DNA from 2 places in the Bacillus sp. ISL-39 genome. Region 2 is predicted to be linked to the other one. Evidence: riboswitches for the same ligand, from Rfam matches in the RefSeq annotation. Region 2 holds a riboswitch; the other holds the start of a gene.

Region 1 (4,665 bases), on a different contig from region 2:
GAAGCCTAGGCATGAATCTTTTTGTTGAGGGAAGAAGTAATATACAAAATACTAAACAGAGCAGGAGGATGAGAGAATGGAGCAAAAACAAAACCATAAACATTTCAATGAGGAAGATGAACAGCACAGTATGGTATGCAATGACCAGTTATTTTTTCAGGAATTAAGAATAGCAGCTGAAGAGGCTGAACGAGACCGCATCGATACAGATCAAAATAAAGCAAAATAAAAAGAGAAAGGCAATTAGCCTTTCTCTTCCTATTGAGGGTTAGTAAAGCAAGTATTTACACAAAGTGCTTTAAATAAGGCTCTTTTCTCAAACTTGGTTGCAATTCGACTGCAAAATAGGCTGTCTTTCTTCGCAAAGTTGACTCTTTTACGAGAAAAGAGCATGCAAACTTTAATACCGACCTGCCAAATGGCCTTATATTACGTTAAAATCGGCTTTAGGATTTTAACAACAACCTTTACGAAAACAGCCTTAACTAATGAACCGGTCTCTTTCCGCCGCATCTTCTTCCCGCTGTGCTTCTCTTTCTTCATACCAAAATTTAATATGAGTCAGGATGGAGAAAACGAGGAAAAAGTTCATCGACCAGACACTGACAAACGGGGCCATCCCACCGAACTCAATCGTCTCATACTGTTTAAATACCATTACAATATATGACTCAATGAACACAAGGACAAAGCCGGCTACACCTGCAATTGCCATTCGCATCATAATCAAAAACCACCTTATCGTATTATCAGATTATTTAAATAATACGACTAATTATTGATTAACGCAACTGTTTTGTTCACTAATTCGCCATATTTGAACGTTGACAATTTGGCGTAGTCCGTTTTACCTAAATCTTTTCATGGACATCATTAATCTTCGAGCTCGGTCCGGCTTATCTATTCAACTTCTTTTGCTTTTGCATGATCTCATATGATTTTTCTATTATATCTGTTAATACATCGCCTTTGTATATCCTGCCGATTTTTGTATTCTCTTGATAATATTCGACAATCTCATCTAGTTTATCAGATGTTTCCTTGGACACTCTCACATTCAACTGAATTCTCTGGGCCTCATTCATGGAACAGATTTCCCTCCAAATCCTTTACTTCTATGTAAAATATACTATTCATCAACTTGCTAGCAGTTTGATATTATGTAGATATGCGTCGCTAACTCTGCCGCAATGTCTTTTATTTTAACATAATCTATCACCTTACAACACTATGTTGTTTTTCCTATCCTCTTACAGGGTAATTTATATCAAGATTTGTTTTTCTGGCGGGAATTGGGAATTATATAGGGTTTCTTTTTCCCTCACAACTGGAATACATAACTGCATAAACTTACCTTCCTTGTTGCCCTATTAAAATTCGAATGACATGGAGAATTTCTATGAAGCTTACAAAATGGTCTTACACAAAGAGATATAATATCAAAGCGCAATTTGATGTTTTTCCAAATTCAGTCGTTTTATTCCGCCAAATCAAAGAATACTACTTCGTATATACTGTTAATTGGTCTTTAAAGGATCCCGTTGTATCTAAATCTGAACTGGCGGAAATGGAGCGGCTTCTTAATAAGGAACTGGGCACCCTTGAAAGCTACAGGCAGAGAAAGTATTTCCATAACCATTCCGAATGAATCAAATTTTGAAAATTAGCCATTTACAATTCAGCCTATTTACATTAAGATGATTTTGAAAACAACAACTGTATAGGTTTTTGCACTAGGGGAGCTTTTGGCTGAGAAGAACTTTGTTCTGACCCTTATTACCCGATCTGGATAATACCAGCGTGGGGAAGTGCAGGCGAAGCTCTTCGTTATATCTTTTTTTATCTGACGATAGAATTCAACTGCATCCACCACGCTGGATGCAGTTTTTTGTTTTCTACCCAATGAACAAAGGAGATGTAATGGTATGAAAGAGATTTTTTGCGGTACAAGTGAGATTACAGGGGCCAGGTTTTCCATTTCCCCAATGTCAGACAGGTTTGTTGACATTATCCTCTCTGCATTGAAGGAAGTTGATACGTCAAAGGTTTGGATGGAGACAGATGATGTCAGCACCTGTGTGCGGGGACGTTCTGAACATGTTTTTGACGTTGTTAAAGCCATATTCCTGAATGCTTCAATCGGTGGAGATCATGTGGTCCTGAATGCCACGTTTTCAAATGGATGTCCCGGTGACAGTGCAGGGGATGCTTTTATGGCGGAAGATTCAAATGTAATGAATGATGAGCGTTCTCAAAAAATCAACCAGGAGGTCGCAGCCCAGTTTGCTCTCTATCCTTTAGGAATTCCTGGATATATGAATGTAATCATGGATCAAATAAAAACTGTTGAGCAGCAAGGTGTCTTTAGCGGAGGAATTCATTATGCCTCAAGATTGGATGGCGATGCCAATAAGGTTTTTACCGGAATAGAAAGTGCTTTTGATGGTGCCCGGAACAGTGATTCTTCACATATTGTTATGACGGTGACCATGTCGGCCAACAGTCCTTCCCGTAAGGAGGAACGATAATGCTCGCAAACTGGAAACTTCGAGAGGTTGTAGTTTTATCCGTACTGGCAGTCGTTTTTGGCGTAATCTACCTTCTGTTCTTACAGTTCGGCAATGTGCTTGTAGGCATGTTCGGACTAATCGGCTATGACTTGATCTTCGGGATCTGGTTCATCGTTTCCATCATAGCTGCTTACATCATCAGAAAGCCTGGAGCAGCGGTGTTATCAGAAACAATTGCAGCAACAATCGAGGTCATGCTTGGAAACGCTGTTGGTCCGCGTCTGATCCTGGCCGGGATTATCCAGGGACTGGGGGCGGAAGCTGCTTTTGCGGCAACCAAATGGAAGAACTATTCTACATGGGTTCTTGTAGCAGCAGGAATGGGGGCTTCAATCACCAGCTTCGCATGGGGTTACTTTTTAGGCGGCTTCTCCGCTCTATCACCTGGTTATGTAACAGCCATGTTTGTCGTCAGGCTTATAAGCGGAGCAATCTTAGCAGGTCTTTTAGGTAAATACATAAGCGACAGCCTCGCTAAAACAGGAGCATTGAATAGCTTCCCGCTTGGAAAGGAAGCCAGAAAGGCAAAGCAGAACCATGATATTTCAGCCTAGTCTGCCATTTCTTGAAGTGTCAAACGTTACGTTCCGATTTGAGGATGATCAGAAGGATGTTTTAAGGAATATCACTTTTGATATTAATGAAAATGAGAACATTCTTGTACTGGGTCCAAGCGGTTCGGGTAAGAGCACACTCGCATACTGCATGAATAATCTATATCCAGCGTCTGTTGATGGAATAATGAGCGGCAGTATAAAGTTCAGAGGCAAGGAATTATCCTCCTTCGAATCCGGAGAGATAAATCAAAAAGTCGGATTGGTCATGCAGGATCCTGATTCCCAGTTTTGCATGCTGACTGTCGAGGAAGAAATAGCTTTTGTATTAGAGAATATTCAGTTTCCCAGATCGGAAATGAAAGAAAGAATAGATTATGCCCTTGACTTAGTAGACATAAAGCACTTTAAACACAGGCTTATTCACTCACTCTCCGGCGGGCAAAAGCAAAAACTTGCGATTGCCTGTGCATTGGCAATGGAACCTGAATTATTAATACTTGATGAACCTACTGCCAATCTAGACCCCGCCTCAGGGTTCGAATTGGTCCGGACGTTAAAAAGATTAAAGAATAAACACTCGTTCAGTATCCTCGTTATCGAGCATAACCTGGATTATTGGCTTGAAATTATGGATCGCTGCATCATATTGAATTCTGCGGGTGAACTGTTTTTTAATGGTCCGCCTAGTGTTTGTTTTAATCATTTTGCAAAAGAACTGGCAATTGAAGGGATTTGGTTACCCCGCTCTATTGACGCAGGGTTGAAGCTTAAGGAGGCTGGATTGCTAACGTCCTCCTTCCTGCCTATGACGATTGATGAGCTGATTGAAAATAGTAAAGATATAGGAAATACAATTAAGTTCTTAACAACTGAGGTTCGCAAGCAAAAACCGAATCCCTCTCCAGCAATTTTCGAAGTGAAGGATGTCAGCTATTCGAAAGACAATCATATATTAATTGAAGATATTTCTATATCGATTAATGGTGGTGAAATAATTGCAATAGCAGGTTCAAACGGATCCGGAAAAACCACTTTTTCAAAATGTTTGGCCGGGTTGATTCCATCACAAGGCGAGATAAAATTTTATGGACACTCTTTAGGAGACTGGCCTGAGGAACAAAAGTGGAGAAGACTCGGATACGTATTCCAAAATCCTGAGCACCAATTTATTACTGATTCTGTGATGGAAGAAATAAATTACAGTCTTCAATCGAAAGAGCAAACGGCACAAAATTATAAAAATAAAGATATTTTGAGAACCCTTCGTATGGCTGACCACGTTAACAGTCACCCATTCTCATTGAGCCAAGGACAAAAAAGGAGACTGAGTGTGGCTGTCATGCTGGTGAACGGGCAGGAGGTCCTGATTATGGACGAACCAACATTTGGACAGGATGCTGTCACTTCAAAGGAAATCATCGATTTTGCGGTCCATGCCGTACCAGAGACAGGAAGCATTATTATGATTACACATGATATGGATTTAGTTGATCGTTACGCAGATAATGTATTAGTAATGGAAAAAGGAAAAATGATAT
Region 2 (4,665 bases):
TGAAGTCTGCGAGAAGATTGCCGCTCGCGATGATGTAATCTGCCGTCCAACGGTTTCCAACGCTGTCAGCCGGCATTGCTCCCAAACCTGATACGATGATATGCTGTGGATTCATGCCCCCTAAAATCGCTTTCATCACCGGATCCTTTGCTGCTTCCTCTTGTGCGCCAACAGGAGCTCCATCTAACAGCCTGGCGACCATGGTAGAAAGCATTTCAATATGGGCCAGCTCTTCTGTACCGGTATCCATCAAGAGATCCCGATATTTTCCGTCACCGCGCGTATTCCATCCCTGGAATAAATATTGCATTGCAACAGAGATTTCCCCGAATTGTCCGCCAATAACTTCCTGCAGCTTTTTGGCGTAGACAGGGTCTGGCCTTTCCGGTTTCGCTTGATACTGTAATTCCTTAACGTGATAAAACATCGTATTCCTCCCCAAAACGAAATTCACACTCCACTGCTATGATATGGGCGATTTCAGTTTAAGGAACTTGGACCTGCAAAACTGAGGGGAATTCCAGGTTTGTATTTCTTTTGTGTTTAGCTCATTTATTTAATAAGAAAGAAATAGAATGGAAAAGGATCTTATTTGTGGTGATGGTTTAATCGAAATCCAGAATGAGGGGGGAGGAACAATATCCTTTTTTAAGAGAAAAGTAAAGTCGCCTATTGAAGTGATTCATGAAAAATTACAAAGAAGGCAAAAAATGAACTTGACTAAGAACCCCTTAGAAGAAGAGAGAAAAATCATCCAAGAGATAAAGTTGAAGACCAAGGAACTAAATAAAAACAATATTACTAGAACGAAAGCCTACCTGGACTTTTATAAGAAGCACCCGGAAATCAATTGGGCATTACTGGCCCATATGGTCTCAAGGAATGCCGGATGGAGCATGACAGATTTAAAAGCAGAGCTATTAACAAGGCTGTTACCCAAAAAAGAAAAAAGCTCGTTTTTCTCATTCCTTGAACGAGGGAATTGGCTTATCTTCCAGGATGCATTTCCACAGCTGCTGCTTTATGAAGAAAGTCTTAAAAGGAAAGAACCGTTATTCAGGCTGCTTCCCCACTTTAATATTTCGGTCTTTATTGAGACGATATGGGATTATTATTGGGTATCATCTAATTCACCCCTGCTCACAATTGGTTTAATTATCAATGAACAGAACTATATTGAAAATAGAGTCATCCAAAACCAGAACTATATCAAGGATGTATTCAGTACCCTGGAGTTTGAGATACAGGATTTTTTGTCCTTCAATCAAATTCTTTTCCCCTACAATGACTATGGTGTGACTAAACTTGCTGGGCAGACAGTGAATCAGTTTCAATCATTGCATGAACGAATCCAATTAGGAAAAAGACTGTATGCCATCCTTTTTGATACAGAAGTATTGAAAAAAGTGGAAGAGTGGGCCACGGCACATTCTCATACAGGTTCAAGAAAAAATTACTGGCCTCATATCTTCAACGATGTGCATGAAGGAATTCCCGGACTTAACTATCAAATTAAATTGAGTTCATGCAAGCTAAAACCAGGGGCAAGAAGAATCTACAGCCCAAAACTTCAAAACACCTGGAAAAACGTTACACATCCTGAAGCAGAGGCTGGAGAATGGTTCGGTGATTATAAAGTATTGAATTATCTTACCGGGATAGAAGAACCTTCTATTGGAAATATAGAATATGATTACTGCCAGACACTTGAAAAGCTGGAACTTGCCGCTTCTGCGAAGAAGATTATTTCTATCATTGATTAAGATATGTTTAACTATATGAAGAAGAAAACGGTTTATTTTTCTAGACGAATCATAAAACATTCTATATAGTAGAGATGACAATTGGAGAATAGGAAATGTAGGGGAGCCGGAAGTGCCGGCTGAGAAAGTGTCCATAGATGCTGACCCTTTAACCTGATCTGGTTAGTACCAGCGTAGGGAACATCTTCTGATAGACGTTTTTCGTTTATTATGGATTTATTCATGCGCTTGGGATTCCCTGAGCGCATTTTTTATTTTATTAACTTTACTTTAGCCTTCTTTTCCGCCTTCATTGTCAAACAAATAGAGAAGAGGGGAAAAACATGAAGAAATTATTAATCTTGTTTTCTGCATTTTTGTTAGTCTGGGGTCTGGCTGCCTGTTCTTCAAGTCAGTCATCAATGGAGAAGGAAGACAAATTGAAGAAGGTGTCAATTGTGCTTGATTGGACGCCGAACACAAACCATACGGGAATCTATGTCGCAAAAGAAAAAGGCTATTTCAAGAATCGCGGTTTGGACGTAAATATAATCCTCCCGGGGGAAGCAGGAGCAGACCAGCTTGTCGCATCAGGAAAATCGGAATTCGGAGTAAGTTACCAGGAAGGAATCACGCAGGCTAGAATCCAGGGGATACCGCTTGTTTCACTGGCGGCTGTTATTCAGCATAATACATCTGGATTTGCCTCTCCAAAGGCTAAAAATATAGTTTCACCAAAGGATTTTGAAGGCAAAACATATGGCGGCTGGGGATCGCCAATTGAAAAAGCTGTAATCAATTCATTGATGAAGCAAGAAAATGCCGATGTCGAGAAAGTGAAGATTGTTAATATGGGAGACTCTGACTTTTTTACAGCGGTAAATCGTGATATTGATTTTGCCTGGATTTATTATGGTTGGACAGGAGTTGAGGCGGAAATTCGTAATGAATCGATCAATATGGTTTATCTAACAGATTTCTCAAAGAAACTGGACTACTATACACCCGTCATCACCACGAATGAAAAAATGATCAAAGATGATCCGGAAACAGTCAAAGAATTTATGGCTGCACTAACAGAGGGTTATGAATTTGCGATTGAGCATCCAGCTGACAGTGCAGATATTTTGATTAAGGCGGTACCTGATTTGGATGAAGAACTGGTGAAGAGAAGCCAAGAATGGCTATCCCCTAGATACCAGGATGACGCTGAGCGCTGGGGTGAGCAAAAGCTGGAGGTTTGGCAGAATTATAGTGATTGGATGTTTGAGAATGACCTTTTGGAGAAGGAATTAGAAGCTGAAAAAGCCTTTACCAATGAATTTTTACCAGAAAGGGGGAACTGATGATGGCAACAGCGTTAGTGAGTGTACAAATCATACCTAAAGCTTCTTCTGCAGAGGAGGTCATTGGATTGGTGGATGAGGCAATCAAAATCATTGATAAGTCTGGTGTAAATTATGAAGTCCATCCGCTGGAAACAACAATGGAGGGTGAACTGGAGCAACTGTTAGCGGTGATAGCTGAGATGAACAAAAAGATGATTGAACTTGGAGCTCCGAATGTCATATCCCAGGTGAAAGTCTTATATCAGCCAGAGGGAATTACGATGGGCAGGCTGACGGAGAAATATCGGCAATGAACACATTATGGAATAGAGGATGGCGGCCATTTATGGTCCTCCTCCTTTTCTTCTTGTTTTGGGAAATGATTACTCTTGTACAAGAGATACCGGCATGGCTGCTGCCTGCTCCTTCTGTCATCTTTAAGGAAGCGGCAGGGAGTTATCCTTTATTTTTGCCGGATATAGGAGCAACCCTGACATTGGCGATTACCGGGCTTTTGCTGGGATCAACCATCGGATTTTTGATTGCCATGATACTCCACTTGATACCTTCTATGAGAAATGCATTTTATCCATTGTTGATTCTATCGCAAAATGTACCGATTATCGTTTTAGCCCCTCTGTTGGTCATTTGGTTTGGTTTCGGCTTTTTGCCCAAGTTGCTCATTATCATTCTAGTTTGTTTTTTCCCGGTCACTATTGCTTCATTGGATGGTTTCAGCAATGTTCCGGGAGAACTTCTTCATTACATGAGGATGTCAGGCGCCACACGGTTCCAGACATTTTCGAAGCTTGAACTCCCTAATGCACTGTCCCCTCTGTTCTCTGGATTGAAAATAGCAGCGACTTACAGCGTCATGGGTGCGGTTATTTCAGAATGGCTGGGAGCTGAGAAGGGAATTGGCGTATTTATGACACTATCTTCCTCAGCCTTCAGGACAGATCGTGTGTTTATTGCCATTTTCATTATTATCTTTTTCAGCATGCTGCTCTACAGTGTAATTGTGATGATTGAAAAGAATGTAATAAAATGGAATGTCAAAAGTGAGGAATGATGGAAGTGAAAATCAGACTTGAAAACGTCAGTAAATCCTTCAAAGACACAGGGTTAGTGCTTGATGATCTGTCTTTTTATGTGAAAGAAGGAGAATTTGTTTCCATTATTGGACCTTCTGGCAGTGGTAAAAGCACCATTTTTCAATGTATTGGCGGCTTGATCGAACCTGAGGAAGGCATATTGTTTCTTGATGACCGGAAAATTAATGGGGAAACAGGGAATATAGCATATATGCCCCAGCAGAATTCGCTTTTGCCCTGGAGGACGGTAACTGATAACGTTTTGCTAGGCCAGGAACTGTTTCAGAAGCCTGATAAACAAGAGGCTCAAAATTGGTTAAGGAAAATAAACCTATCAGACTATCAAGATGCTTATCCCCGCCAGCTTTCAGGTGGGATGAAGCAAAGGGTCGCTTTTTTAAGGGCGCTTCTAAGCCCACAATCTGTTTTGCTGCTTGATGAGCCATTTTCAGCACTGGATGAGTTCACCCGTTTTGATATGCAAAAGTGGTTGTTATCGAT

What was found. Region 2 has a riboswitch for thiamine pyrophosphate ahead of J7E37_RS14915 (ABC transporter substrate-binding protein). Riboswitches for the same ligand answer to the same signal wherever they lie in the genome.
Region 1: another riboswitch for thiamine pyrophosphate. It lies ahead of J7E37_RS15740 (Ykof family thiamine-binding protein); the one in region 2 lies ahead of J7E37_RS14915 (ABC transporter substrate-binding protein).

What each region holds. Positions count from the first base shown of each region.
Region 1 covers NZ_JAGGQM010000021.1:15,299-19,963, forward strand. Annotated here, with positions in the region: gene J7E37_RS15720 (hypothetical protein) at 77-229, shown strand; gene J7E37_RS15725 (hypothetical protein) at 482-724, opposite strand; gene J7E37_RS15730 (hypothetical protein) at 897-1,085, opposite strand; gene J7E37_RS15735 (hypothetical protein) at 1,400-1,648, shown strand; TPP riboswitch at 1,726-1,824, shown strand; gene J7E37_RS15740 (Ykof family thiamine-binding protein) at 1,926-2,528, shown strand; gene J7E37_RS15745 (ECF transporter S component) at 2,528-3,124, shown strand; gene J7E37_RS15750 (ABC transporter ATP-binding protein) at 3,108-4,665, shown strand, end outside.
Region 2 covers NZ_JAGGQM010000019.1:117,605-122,269, forward strand. Annotated here, with positions in the region: gene J7E37_RS14905 (manganese catalase) at 1-427, opposite strand, end outside; gene J7E37_RS14910 (DUF2515 domain-containing protein) at 711-1,763, shown strand; TPP riboswitch at 1,853-1,960, shown strand; gene J7E37_RS14915 (ABC transporter substrate-binding protein) at 2,087-3,088, shown strand; gene J7E37_RS14920 (thiamine-binding protein) at 3,091-3,384, shown strand; gene J7E37_RS14925 (ABC transporter permease) at 3,381-4,142, shown strand; gene J7E37_RS14930 (ABC transporter ATP-binding protein) at 4,142-4,665, shown strand, end outside.